One region of the Arthrobacter sp. AG1021 genome, then DNA from elsewhere that is predicted to be linked to it. Evidence: riboswitches for the same ligand, from Rfam matches in the RefSeq annotation. Region 1 holds a riboswitch; each other region holds the start of a gene.
What was found. Region 1 has a riboswitch for thiamine pyrophosphate ahead of DFO58_RS14630 (3-oxoacyl-ACP reductase). Riboswitches for the same ligand answer to the same signal wherever they lie in the genome.
Positions count from the first base shown of each region.

Region 2: it holds a riboswitch for thiamine pyrophosphate, as region 1 does, so the genes downstream of both, DFO58_RS00555 (ECF transporter S component) here and DFO58_RS14630 (3-oxoacyl-ACP reductase) in region 1, are expected to answer to the same signal.
Region 3: it holds a riboswitch for thiamine pyrophosphate, as region 1 does, so the genes downstream of both, thiO (glycine oxidase ThiO) here and DFO58_RS14630 (3-oxoacyl-ACP reductase) in region 1, are expected to answer to the same signal.
Region 4: it holds a riboswitch for thiamine pyrophosphate, as region 1 does, so the genes downstream of both, thiM (hydroxyethylthiazole kinase) here and DFO58_RS14630 (3-oxoacyl-ACP reductase) in region 1, are expected to answer to the same signal.

Region 1 covers NZ_RBLB01000010.1:229,276-232,494, reverse strand. The annotation lists gene DFO58_RS14645 (hypothetical protein) at 1-362, shown strand, start outside; gene DFO58_RS14640 (hypothetical protein) at 402-608, shown strand; gene DFO58_RS14635 (hypothetical protein) at 613-1,218, shown strand; TPP riboswitch at 1,283-1,376, shown strand; gene DFO58_RS14630 (3-oxoacyl-ACP reductase) at 1,438-2,247, shown strand; gene DFO58_RS14625 (NtaA/DmoA family FMN-dependent monooxygenase) at 2,244-3,219, shown strand, end outside.
Region 2 covers NZ_RBLB01000006.1:81,993-85,211, forward strand. The annotation lists gene DFO58_RS00535 (Na+/H+ antiporter subunit E) at 1-523, shown strand, start outside; gene DFO58_RS00540 (monovalent cation/H+ antiporter complex subunit F) at 520-786, shown strand; gene mnhG (monovalent cation/H(+) antiporter subunit G) at 786-1,193, shown strand; gene DFO58_RS00550 (DUF4235 domain-containing protein) at 1,259-1,510, opposite strand; TPP riboswitch at 1,585-1,703, shown strand; gene DFO58_RS00555 (ECF transporter S component) at 1,768-2,388, shown strand; gene DFO58_RS00560 (ATP-binding cassette domain-containing protein) at 2,385-3,219, shown strand, end outside.
Region 3 covers NZ_RBLB01000006.1:407,879-411,097, forward strand. The annotation lists gene DFO58_RS02150 (alpha/beta hydrolase) at 1-119, shown strand, start outside; gene DFO58_RS02155 (GNAT family N-acetyltransferase) at 265-729, shown strand; gene DFO58_RS02160 (OsmC family protein) at 734-1,165, shown strand; gene DFO58_RS02165 (Fe-S cluster assembly protein HesB) at 1,366-1,662, opposite strand; TPP riboswitch at 1,889-1,993, shown strand; gene thiO (glycine oxidase ThiO) at 1,981-3,177, shown strand; gene thiS (sulfur carrier protein ThiS) at 3,174-3,219, shown strand, end outside.
Region 4 covers NZ_RBLB01000011.1:14,956-18,174, forward strand. The annotation lists gene DFO58_RS15335 (hypothetical protein) at 1-417, shown strand, start outside; gene DFO58_RS15340 (GntR family transcriptional regulator) at 414-779, shown strand; TPP riboswitch at 1,166-1,260, shown strand; gene thiM (hydroxyethylthiazole kinase) at 1,250-2,044, shown strand; gene thiE (thiamine phosphate synthase) at 2,037-2,678, shown strand; gene thiD (bifunctional hydroxymethylpyrimidine kinase/phosphomethylpyrimidine kinase) at 2,675-3,219, shown strand, end outside.

The DNA.
Region 1 (3,219 bases):
TGTTGACCGGGGTGCTGCTGCTCAGCGCCTGCACCACACCCGTATCCAAGCTCGAAACCGTGGAACAGCAAGGACCTGGAGGATACGACTCGGCTTGGGAAACAGAACAGCATGGCTACGATGAAGACCCCTACGCGAAGTACTACCAGGAAGGCGTGCCGATTTTCTCGGAGCTGCAAACGCAGGTTTTGAGACCCAGTCCGATCTTCGGTGATCTTGATACTCGTGAGGATGTGGACGATTTTTCCATGGGCATTTCGGGATTTTTCCGATCCACGACCGTCACGGATGAAAATGGCGAGCAGGAGGTTACCAACGAATCGACGTCCATGAGCGGAACCGCAGAAGAAGCGGGTGCGTAGAGGGTTGAATTTGGCTGCTGGGGTGTAGGACGCGCAGCCGTGCAGGTATTCATCAACGTAGATTTTCCAGAGATTGGCATGGAGCCAACGTTCGAGATGCCAATGACCTGTAACGTCCCCGCCGCAACCACATACGGCGAGTTTGAGATCGATCGGTCCACCGAGAGCTATTACATTGTGGTCTCCGGTGATCCCGAAACGATTGGATCCTACGAACTCAACCTGTACCGAAGCGATGGCAGGTGAGCGAATGAAGAAAGTGCTGCCTATCCTCGGTGCTGTCATTCTTGCGCTCACGTCGTGCACGACTCCGGTCTCCGAGCTTGGCCCGCTCGATCGGGAACCGCCCAGGGAGCCATCGAACAGTCCGCAATTCCAGCAGCCCGTCGAGGAAATGTCCTCTGAGGAGATCGTCAATCGTCAAGAAGTTGCGCTGCACTACCCGCCGCTGATGTATCTGGCCATGACCGGATTTTTTGCGGACCCTGCTGCCACGGAACGCATGGGATTCTGGCAGGGCGAAATCGAGCAGCGCGGCTACCACGGGTTGGTTGCATGGGCTGCCCAACGCTTTCAATACCAACAGGGCGGAACCCTTGCGCCTGAAGAGTTCTCTTTGGAAACGGATGGCTTGCCGGGCCCGTATCTGATCAAGTACACCTGTTCAGGCTCGGGCCGGACCGACGTTCGAATCAAGGACGGGCCAAAGATGCTGCGGCAAAAAATTGTCCAGTGCTCGACAGATCCGAATGTCGTGGAATTCGAACTTGACGAGAAAAATATCGCGAATCTGGTCATCGAGCTGATCCCGGAGCTCTCGGCTCCGGCGGGTTTTGAAGTCCAGGTCATCCAGTAGCTCCGGAAACACCCGGCGAAGACACGTGTTCGGCCGTCCCGGACGGCTTGTGGTACTAATGGGACGTAGTGACACGGGGTGCCGCCATGCGGCTGAGATAAAACCCGTCGAACCTGATCCAGTTAGCACTGGCGAAGGGAATGTCCTGGATACCTCGATGCCACGCATCTACGCCGGGGTCCCGTTCGCCTTGACACATCTTCAAGGAGTTCGAGCACCATGAACGCACACGCAGCAACCGACACCGCAGCATCCACCACCACCGCACTGCCGCTCAAGGAACAACTGGTGCTGGTCACCGGCGGCGCCCGCGGGCTGGGCGCGGCCATCAGCGCCGCTTTTCTGGACGCCGGGGCGAAGGTCGTCGTCAACTACCGCAGCTCGTCGCAGGCGGCCGAGGAACTTGCCGCCGCATTCCCCGGACAGGCGCTGGCATTGCAGGCCGACGTGCGCGACGCCGCCGGGCTGAAGGACCTGGCCGCCGCCGCGGCCGAGCACTTCGGCCGCCCGATCACCACCTTGGTCAACAACGCGCTGGTGGATTTCTCCTTCAACGCAGATGCCCGTTCCAAGGCAGACGAGCTGTCCGCCGAAGAGCTCACGGCCCAGTTCGCCGGTTCCGTGCTCGCACCTGTCGCCGCGATCCAGGCAGTGCTGCCGAGCATGCGCCAGGCGGGCTTCGGACGCATCGTCAACATCGGCACCAACCTGTTCCAGCACCCAGTGGTCCCGTACCACGACTACACCGCGACCAAGGCGGCGCTGCTCTCGCTGACCCGCACCTTCGCGGACGACCTGGGCCCGGAAGGCATCAACGTCAACATGGTTTCCGGAGGCCTGCTGCGCACCACGGATGCCTCGGCCGCCACTCCTGAAGAGGTCTTCGACCTGATCGCCTCCGGCACCCCGTTGCGCCGGGTGACCTCGCCGGCCGAGCTCGCCGACGCGGTGCTGTTCTTCGCCTCGCCGCTCTCGCGCGGGGTGACCGGACAGAACCTGATCGTCGACGGCGGCCTGGTCAAGGGATGAGCGCATCGAGGAAGCAGGCCCGGTTCAACCTGTTCATCTACGGCGCGGGGCACCACCAGGCGGCCTGGCGGGCGCCGGATTCCCCGGCCGAGCGGCTGGGCGAGACCGGGTACTACGTGGAACTGGCGCAGCTGGCCGAACGCGGCCTGCTGGACGCGGTGTTCCTGGCCGACGGCCAGGCCGTCTCCCCGGAGGCCGCGGCGGCCGGACCGACCTGGTTCTTCGAACCGTTCACGCTGCTGTCCGCGTTGAGCCAGCACACCAGCCGGATCGGCCTGGTCTGCACGGTGTCCTCCAGCTTCTACACCCCGTTCCACGCCGCGCGCATGCTGGCCAGCCTGGACCGGCTCTCCGGCGGCCGGGCCGGCGCCAATGTGGTCACCAGCATGTGGGATACCGAGGCGCAGAACCACGGGCGCGAAACCCTGGGCGACCATGCCTACCGCTACGGCCGCGCCGACGAGTTCATCACGGTGCTGCGGGGGCTGTTCGGATCCTACCCCTCAGCGGCGGTGCGGGCCGACCGCGCAGGCGTGTTCACCGACCCGCGGCAGCTGTCGGCCATCGACCACGCGGGCGAGCACTTCGGTGTGCGCGGGCCGCTGAATATCCCCGACGGGCCGCAAGGCTCCCCGGTGCTGTTCCAGGCAGGGGCCTCCGCCCAGGGGCGCGAGCTCGCGGCGGCCCATGCCGAGGCGATCTACGCGGTGGCCGCCGACCGGCAGATGGCGCTGGACTACGCACAGGACGTGCGGTCCCAGGCCGCCGCGGCCGGGCGCGATCCGCAGGCCCTGGCCATCATGCCGGGGCTGGTCGCCTACGTGGGCCGCACGCTGGAGGAGGCCAAGGACAAGCAGCGCCGGCTCAACGACCTGCTGCCCGTCGAGCAGGCACTGGCCCAGCTGGCGTTATTCGTTCAGCAGGACACCAGCGCCTGGGAGCTGGATGCACCGGTGCCCGAACTTCCCTCCG
Region 2 (3,219 bases), on a different contig from region 1:
GCTGGTTTTCGTCTGGGGAGCGCTCTGGCAGGACTTCTCCCCGGGCAACCTGATCTTTGGCGCCGTCATCGCGCTGGTCATCGTGAACCTGTTCCCGCTGCCGCCGGTGGTGCTCTCCGGGCGGCTGAACCTCTGGTACTGCGTCAAGCTGTTCGGATGGTTCCTGGGCCAGGTCGTCGCCGCCAGCGTGCACGTCGCCTGGCTGGCGGTGGTGCGCGGGAAGAAGACGCGCAGCTCGGTGATCGCGGTGCCGCTGCGCACCGACTCGGACCTGATCGTGATGACCGTGGGCCATGTGCTGACGCTGATTCCCGGGTCCTTCGTGCTCGACGTGGACCGCAGCTCCTCGACCCTGTATCTGCACTACATCGACGTCGACTCGGCCCAGGAGGTCGCGAAGGCGCGGGAGAACATCCGCGACATCGAACGCCGCCTGATCATGGCCATCGGCAGCCAGGACGAGTACGAAGCCATCAAGAACGAATGCAGCCCCCGCGTGAGAAGGACAAAGGAGAAGCCATGATCGAAGTTGTCGTCTGGATCTGCGGCAGCCTGCTCGGGCTGGGCGCCATCGCCTGCCTAGTCCGTGTGGCGAAAGGCCCCTCGATCCTCGACCGGGTGCTGGCCCTGGATGTCATGCTGCTGATCATCTCCGCGGCCCTGTGCCTGGAGATGGCGTTGAACAGGCATACCGACTACGTGCTGTTCGTGGTCGCCGCCTGCACCATCGGGTTCATCGGCTCGGTGACCGTCTCGCGCTATGTCTCGGATCAGAGGAACGCGTAATGGACCTTTTCCTCGACATCCTCGTCGCCGTGCTGCTGATTCTGGGCTGCCTGATGTCCCTGATTGCCGGCATCGGCCTGCTGACCTTTCCCGACATGCTCACCCGCATGCATGCGGCCACCAAACCCCAGGTGCTGGGCTTCCTGCTGATCTTCGCCGGACTGGCCATCCACCTGCGCAGCTGGACCGTCATCCCGGTCCTCGTCCTTGCCTGGGCGATGCAGCTGCTGACCGCCCCGGTGTCTGCGCACATGATCGGCCGCGCCGGCTACCGCACCAAGCACGCGGCCAAGGAGACCCTGTACTCCGACGAGCTGCGCCAGGTCGTGGAGAAGGTGACCTCCGCCCCGCACACCGGGACCGTGCCGGAAATTGATCCGCAGGAGACCGGGCCGGACGCGAAATAACTTCAACCAACAGCAGCGGGCCATTCCCTGAGCAGGCAATGCCCCGCTGCTGTTGCGCTGGAGTGCTACTTGGTGAACTTGGCGATGGCCTTGGTGGTGCCGCGATCAGCCAGCACTTGGATGACCGCTGCGACCACGGCGGAGAACACGGCGAAGCCCAGCGCCTGGCGCATGGAAGCCTCGGCGGCTTCCTCGCTGCCCTTGCGCGGGGCGGTGTTGCCGGTGAAACCCTTCCAGACCTGATCGACCAGCTTGCTGCCGAGGAAGCCCGCACCCAGGGAAATGCCGGTTGCGATGAGCTTTTGTACTGCGTTCATGTGGACCTCACGTTCAACGTTGTGACTTATCGTTCCGTTGCCAGCTTACCTGCGGTATGGTGGGTGGGCAGTAATTATTCCGACAGGGGAGCGTCAAGCCGTTCGCGGCGAAAGGCGCTGAGAGTGCGATAGATCGCAGACCCTCGAACCTGCTCCGGTTAGTACCGGCGAAGGAAGTCGAGCATCTCGGATGCGGACCGGCGCTGGACAGCGCCCCGATTCCGTTCATCCCCCCTCCTGATCAAGGAGGACACCTCATGAGCACAACCCGCACGACGCAGCGCAGCACCTGGCGCGTAGTCGATATCGTCATCGCCTCGGTCATCGCCGTCGCTTCCGGCGTGGTCTTCTGGGCCTGGTCCGCGAGCTACGGCCTGTTCTCGCTGGCCTTCACCGCCTTCCCACCCGGCACTGCCCTGCTTACCGGCCTGTGGCTGTTCCCGGCGGTGCTCGGCGCGCTGATCATCCGCAAGCCCGGCGCCGCACTGTTCTGCGAGGTGCTGGCCGCCGTGGTTGAGGCGCTGCTGGGCACGCACTGGGGCATGCCGGTGCTGATTTCCGGCCTGGTCCAGGGCCTGGGCGCCGAGCTGGTGTTCGCGCTGTTCCGCTACCGCCGCTGGAACCTGCCGGTGGCGTTGCTTGCAGGCCTGGGCTCGGGCCTGTTTGCCGGCCTCAGCGAAGCCTACGTCGTGGGCAGCGTGGCCGAATACACCGAGTCCATGAAGCTGTTCCACGTGGGAGCCACCGCCGTGTCTGGCCTGGTTGTCGCCGGCCTGCTGTCCTGGTGGATTACCCGGGCGCTGGCCCGCACCGGCGCGCTGAGCAACCTCGCCAGCCGCCGCGCTCACCTGGAACCGGCGCTTGCGGTGCGCAAATGAGCGCCGCCGCCAACGGGCGTACGGCCCCGCTGACCCGGCAGGGTGTGGAGATCAGCGCGCGCGGCTTCACCTGGCAGCATGCCGAGCGCGACCGCCCGGCCATCGCCGGACTTGACGTGCAGATCCCTGCAGGTCAGAAGGTGCTCCTGCTGGGCCCGTCGGGGGCCGGCAAATCCACCTTCCTGCATGCGCTGGCCGGCGTGCTCGAAGTCGACCAGGACGCCGGTCCCGCCGGCGAGCTGCTGGTCGGCGGGCAGGACGCGTTCGCGCGCAGCTTCCCGGTGGGCCTGATGCAGCAGGATCCGGAAACCCAGGTGGTGCAGAGCCGGGTGGGTGACGACGTCGCTTTCGGCGCCGAGAACCTGGGCGTCGACCCGCAGGAGATCCGCGAGCGGATCCCGCAGGCGCTTGACGCCGTGGGGCTCGGCGCACTGGGCTACGAACATCGGACGCAGGAACTGTCCGGCGGGCAGAAGCAGCGCCTGGCCCTGGCCGGGATCCTGGCCATGCGCCCCGGGCTGATGCTGCTTGACGAGCCGACCGCGAATATCGACCCGGGCAGCATCCCGCCGCTGCGCGATGCGGTGATCGGTGCCGTGGAGTCCACCGGGGCGACGCTGATCGTGGTGGAGCACCGGCTGGAGGCGTGGGCCCGGCAGGTGGATCGGGTGCTGGTGCTGGCCCCCGGCGGGGGGATCGCCCACGACCTGCACCCCGAGGCGCTGGCCGGGGACGCGGCGGTGCGCGCCGAATTGGCGCAGGCAGGGGTCTGGATTCCGGGCTATGTTCCGCAGACCTCGCCGGCGCCGAGGGCCGGCGGCGCCCCGATGC
Region 3 (3,219 bases), on a different contig from region 1:
CGGCCGAAATCGTTGTTGTTCCTGCGGCGGGGCACAACGTGCACCTTGACCAACCAGATATTGTGGCAGAGGAAATTACCGGCTGGGCCAAGGCGGTTTCTGCCTTCGCTGTGTCGTGAGTTGTGACAGTCCGAGATCCCCGGGCCCGCTTTTACGGCGCAGATGAGTCGTTACTTGTTACCTATCCGTGCTTCTCTGTGGCATCTCACAAGGAGAAAATAACGAGACAACACGCGGAGTATTCCGCAGCTGGGAGGAGTGGCAATGTCTGAGATGCTCGTTCTTCGCAATTGGACCAGCGTGGAGGAAGTCCCTGAACTCCTGGATGTTTGGCGCAACTCGGTGGAGGGAGGACGCGACTTCCTCTCGGCCGCCGATGTGGACGCCGTCGCCAACGCCCTCGAAGCGGTCTACTCCCAGCGCGTCTCGGTGAGGATCGCCCAGCTGGGCCAGGAGATCGTCGGCTTCGCCGCCTGGAGCCAAACGCAGATCGAGCTCTTATGGGTGCGCCACCACGACCGCCACCACGGTGTGGGCAGCGCGCTGCTGAAGGACATCCTCACGCTGTGCCCGGCGACCTGCATCCAGATCAATGGGCAGAACGCGAGCACCCTGTCGTTTTTCCTCGACCACGGTTTCGAGGTTGAAAAGGAAGCCGAGCACACCGACCCGCTGGCCCGGATCCAGCTGCGCCATGTCCAGCTTTCCGCCCCGGACGTGTCACGATAGATCCATGAGCGAAAACACCCGTGAACTGCGTGAAGTCAAAGTCGAACGAGTCGAATCCAGGAAGTACCGGGCGACCAGCGCCGAGAGCGGCGCCAGTTTGGAGTTCGGCCAGGGCGAGGGGCTGCTGACCCCGGTGGAGCTGCTGCTGGCGGCCATCGCCGGCTGCTCGGCCATCGACGTCGACGTGGCCACCACCCGGCGCAGCGAACCGGAGAAGTTCGAGGTCGCCGCCAGCGGCTACAAGCTGAACGAGGACGGCGCCGGGCGCATGGACGACATCACGATGTCTTTCGACCTGAAGTTCCCCGACACCGACGAGGGCCGCAAGGCCGCCGGCATGGTCGAGCGCATCGTGAAGCTCTCCCATGACAAGTACTGCACGGTCTCGCGCACCGTTGAGCTGGGGGCCAAGGTCGCCAGCGAGATCGTCGACTAGCGGACATCCAACCGCGGCGGGAAGCCGGCAGGGAGCCGGCGCGTCACTACGCCGCATCACAACATAGCCAACATGCAACTGCCCGGTGCAGCGGCTCTGGATGCGGATTCGGGAAGACCGGATCCGCACGAGCGCTGCCCGGGCAGTTGCGCGTGCGCGGCCGCGCCGGGGACCAGCCCCAGGTTGCGGATGGCGCAAGCCTAACGCTGGGCCAGGACCTGGAAGGTGATGGTTCCCTCGGCATCCACGTTCGCGTCGAGCACCTTGTCATCCAGGGCGTCGGTGACCAGCTCGTCGAGGAAGACGGGGCTGCCCTCGCCCTGGATCACCTGGTCCGCCGGCTGCGGGCCGTCGACGACCCGCACGGCGAAACGCTCGGTCTGCTGGCCGTCGGTCTCCTCGGCGGGCTGGATGCGGAGCCCCGCCTCGGTGTCCTCCGTCTGGTTGGTGACCAGCGAGGTCACGATCGCATCGGCCTGATCGGTCAGTGTCAGCACTGTGTTCTCCTTCCGGTTGCGGTGCCGCCCGGTTCCGGGCGCCTTCACGCCACGCTTCCCTACGAGCCGGGGCGCGGGCAAATGAATTCATGGATCTTTGAGGATTTACCCATCCGGCACCTTGGAACGACGCGCCCAGGACCCCCGGACCGCCGCCGCCGCGCGCAAAGATGACGCGCCCGCGGCGCACAGTTGGCATTTGTGGTGCAGCTCATGCCTATAATCGCTTCAACTCCGCGGGAGCCTGAACCGACCAGGCTGAGAGGGCACCGAGCCGACCGCTACACCTGATGCGGGTCATGCCGCCGTAGGAAGGAAGTGCCTTCGTTGCACGTTGCCATCATCGGGGCCGGGATCATCGGCCTGTCCACCGCCTTCGAACTGCGTTGGCGCGGCTGCGAAGTCACCGTCATCGACCCGGACTCCGGGCAGGGGGCAAGCCGCGCCGCCGCCGGCATGCTCGCCCCGGCCGCCGAAACCACCTGGGGCCACGGAATCCTGCATGAACTGCTCGGCGCCTCGAACCAGGCCTACCCGGATTTCGTGCAGCGCATCGAGCAGGCCACCGGACGGCGCCCGGACTACCTGGAGAATGCGACCCTGGTGGTCGCCGCCGAACCGGCCGACCGCGACGCCCTGCACGAGCTGGTGCAGCTGCAGACGTCCCTGGGCTTCAGCGCGCAGACCCTGCTGCCCAGCGCCGCCCGCCGGCTGGAACCGGCGCTGGCCAGCAACATCGCCGGCGCGGTGCGCTGCGCCGGGGACCACCAGATCGACCCGCGCTCCGTGGTGGCGATCCTGGCCGGGCACCTGGACGCCCAGCTGGTCCGCGAACCGGCCGTCGAGCTGCTGCAGCGTGCCGGGACCACCCACGCGGTGCGCACCGGCAGCGGCCGGATCATCGAGGCGGACCAGGTGGTGCTCGCCGCGGGCCTGGGCACCGTAGCCGGGACGCCGGAACTTCCGCTGCGCCCGGTCTACGGGGACATCTTCCGGCTGCAGGGCCCTGCGGGCCCGCGGCTGCTCACGCACACGGTGCGCGGGATCGTGCATCGCGACCCGGTCTACCTGGTGCCGCGCGCGGACGGCTCGCTGGTGCTGGGCGCCAGCAGCCGCGAGGACGGCAACGAGGCGGTCAACATCGGGCAGATGCACAAGCTGCTGGACAACGCCCGCCGCCTGGTGCCCGGGATCGTCGACTGCTCGCTGAACGAGGTCATCGCCCGCGCCAGGCCCGGCACTCCCGACGACCGGCCGCTGATCGGGCGGCTGGATGACGGAATGGTGCTCTCCACCGGCTATTCCCGCCACGGGGTGCTGCTCACCCCGTTCGGCTCCTCGCTGACCGCGGACCTGGTCCTGGGCCAGCCGCCGCACGCGGAGCACGCCCGGGCCGTGGACCCCGCGCGCTTCAGCGGCGGGAGTGCGCCGGACCCGGCAGGACTTTCCCGAGCTGAAACTTCCCGCACCGACCCTTCACGACTTGCACCGACCCGAATGGAGCTGCACCGATGACCATCGACATCACGCTGAACTCAACCCCCACCACGATCCAGC
Region 4 (3,219 bases), on a different contig from region 1:
CGGCTGCCGCTGTGGACCTATGTCGTTGCCGGACTCCTGATGGCGGCCAGCCTATACTTCCTGCTCTTCCCTCCGCTGGATCCGCTGCGGGGATTTGTCGCGCCGAACCGGTGGATCATTGCCGGGCTGGCCGCGGCACTGCTCGCCGCGCATGCAGGATTCGTCCTGCTCGTCCGCTCCGTGGCGATCCCTTGGCAGGTGGGCGCAGAGGTGGAAATCTGGTATCGGCAGGTGCTTGAAATCCGCTCGCTGCGCGTAGTCGCCGGCGCGTTCGTGGCCATGCCAATGATGGGATACCAGTTGTTCGCCGAATTCTCCCTGTTCGGCCTGCTGGTCTTCTGTGCGCCGGCGGTGCTGGCGCTGCCGCGCCCGCAAGGTTCGATGCGGCCGGAGACCAGTGACGCGGGCCGCCGATGAGCGCCCAGATCACCGTTGACCTGGACTCGGCGCTGCCGCCCTATGAACAGATCCGCGCCCAGGTGGCTTCGCTGATTTCGCTGGGCGAACTGGCCGCCGGGAGCAGGCTGCCCACGGTGCGCGCGCTGGCCGCCGATCTGGGTGTGGCCGCCGGCACCGTGGCCCGCGCCTACAAGGAACTGGAGGCCGAAGGACTGATCTCCTCGCGCCGCCGGGCGGGCACCGTGGTCAATGAGCTGCCAGGGCAGCCAGCGCTGGACGAGCACCTGGTCGAGGCAGTGGACAGGGTCTGGGCGCTGGCCGCGGAGCTGGGGGTGGACGCGGCGACGGTGAAGGCGCTGGTTGCGCGGAGGACGCGATAGCTCGGTAACCCTGTCACCACCGCATCATTTCCCGAGCAGCCGGGATTCGGTTGACGGTGTCCGCCCCTCTTTGTAGGCTCAGCCTAAGCTCACCGCAATGCTTGGAATGGATAACCTGTGGATCCGGTTTCGATTTTGATCGTCTGCGTTTTGGTCATACTTTGCGCGCTGCCGTTTGCCATAGGCGCCATGCGCAGTCTCGACCGACGAGCCGACGACCTCGAAGGATCTGACCCGGAAATCTCCAGGGCACTTCGAGAAGCACGGAAGAATATCGATCGCGGCAGGGGCTACGAAGATCCGAGGCTCTAGCGGCCGGCACGGGCCGGCCAACTTCCAACGGCGTTAAGGATTTGTCCTTGCGAAGATATCTGCGTACCCTCGGGATCAGTGACACGGGGTGTCGGAGAAGCCGACTGAGATGAGACCCGTTGAACCTGAACTAGGTCAAGCTAGCGGAGGGATGTCGCATGACTCTGCCTATTGTTGCCCGCAATTACCGGGAACAATCCCCCTTGGTGTTCTGCCTGACAAACACCGTGGTTACCAACTTCACCGCCAATGTACTGCTGGCTTCCGGCGCGGCCCCGGCCATGACTGACCTGCCCGGGGAAGCCGGGCCGTTCGCCGCGGCCGCCTCGGCCGTGCTGGTCAACCTGGGCACGCCCACCACCGAGCAGCTGCGCGCCATGGAAGAAGCCGTCGACTCGGCGAGCGCCGCAGGCACCCGCTGGGTGCTGGATCCGGTGGCCGTCGGAGCGCTGCCGGTCCGCACGGAATTCGCCCGGCGCATCGTCGCCCGCCGCCCCACTCTGATCCGCGGCAACGCCTCGGAAATCATGGCGCTGGCCGGCTGGGAGTCCTCCGGCCGAGGTGTGGATTCGCTGGACAGCGTGCAGGAAGCCATCGCCGCCGGGCGTGAGCTGGCAGTGAAATACGGTTCGGTGGTCGCGATCTCCGGCGAGGCGGACGCCATCATCGACGCGCAGCGCACCGTGCTGGTGCACACCAACGGCATCGGCCTGACCCGCATCACCGGCGGAGGCTGCGCCCTGGGTGCGGTGTGCGCGGGCATGCTCGCGGTGCATGAGGACCCGTTCGAAGCCGCCGTGGCGGCCCATGGTTACTACGGCCTGGCCGCCGAAAAGGCGCTGGCCGCCAGCTCCGGGCCGGGCAGTTTTGCCGTGGCCTTCCTCGATTCCCTGGCGGCCGTTGAGCCCGCCGCACTTGAGACCCTGAACTGTGAGGAAAAGACCTATGCGTGATCTCGGAGCCTACCTGGTGGCCAACACCGCCAGCTGCAGCCCGCATAGCACCCTTGAGGTGATCGAGGCAGCCGTGGCCGGCGGGATCCAGTGGATCCAGCTGCGCGCCAAGGAGGAAAGCGCCCGCGAGTTCTTCGAGCTGACGCTTGCGGCCGTAAAGCTGACCGAGGGCAAGGCGCAGCTGCTGGTCAACGACCGCATCGACGTATTCCTGGCGGCCCGCGCCGCCGGGGCCGCGGTGGCCGGCATCCACATCGGGCAGAAGGACGTGCCGGTGTCCCTGGCCCGCCAGCTGATCGGCGAGGGCATCATCGGGCTCAGCGCCTCCACGCGGGAGCAGATCGCCCAGGCCAACCTGGATGCCGAGTTCATCGACTACCTGGGTGTTGGCGCGGTGCGCGCCACCCCGACCAAGAAGGACCACCCCACCCCGCTGGGCCTGGACGGCTTCGCGGAACGCACCGGCTGGACCGCGCTGCCCTGCGTGGCCATCGGCGCGGTGACCGCCGATGACGCCGCGGCCATCCGCGCCGGCGGCGGCGCCGGGATGGCCGTGGTGCGCCCGGTCTGCCAGGCAGATGATCCGCGCAGCGCCAGCGCCCAGCTGGTTTCCGCCTGGGAGGCGGCCAGGTGAACATCCTTTCCATCGCGGGCTCCGACCCGTCCGGCGGCGCCGGCATCCAGGCCGATCTGAAGGCCATTGCCGCCAACGGCGGCTACGGCATGGCAGTGATCACGGCGCTGACCGCGCAGAACACCCGCGGGGTCAGCGGAGTGCAGGCCATCGACGGGGATTTCGTCACCGCGCAGCTTGAAACGCTCAGCGCGGATGTGCGCATCGACGCGGTGAAGATCGGCATGCTGGCAAACCAGGAGATCATCGGCGCTGTCGCCGCCTGGCTGGATACCGTCAACGCCCCGGTGGTGCTGGACCCGGTCATGGTGGCCACCAGCGGCGATGCCCTGCTGGAGGACGCCGCCGCGCTGTACCCGCTGCTGGCCCGCGCCACCGTGATCACCCCGAACACCGCCGAGCTCGGCGCGCTGCTCGGCGAAGCCGCCGCGCAGGACTGGGAGCTCGTGCTGGAGCAGGCCCGGCGTCTGGCCTCCGCCCACGACGTGCTGGTGCTGGCCAAGGGCGGGCACCTGGCCGGGGCGCAGTGCCCCGATGCGCT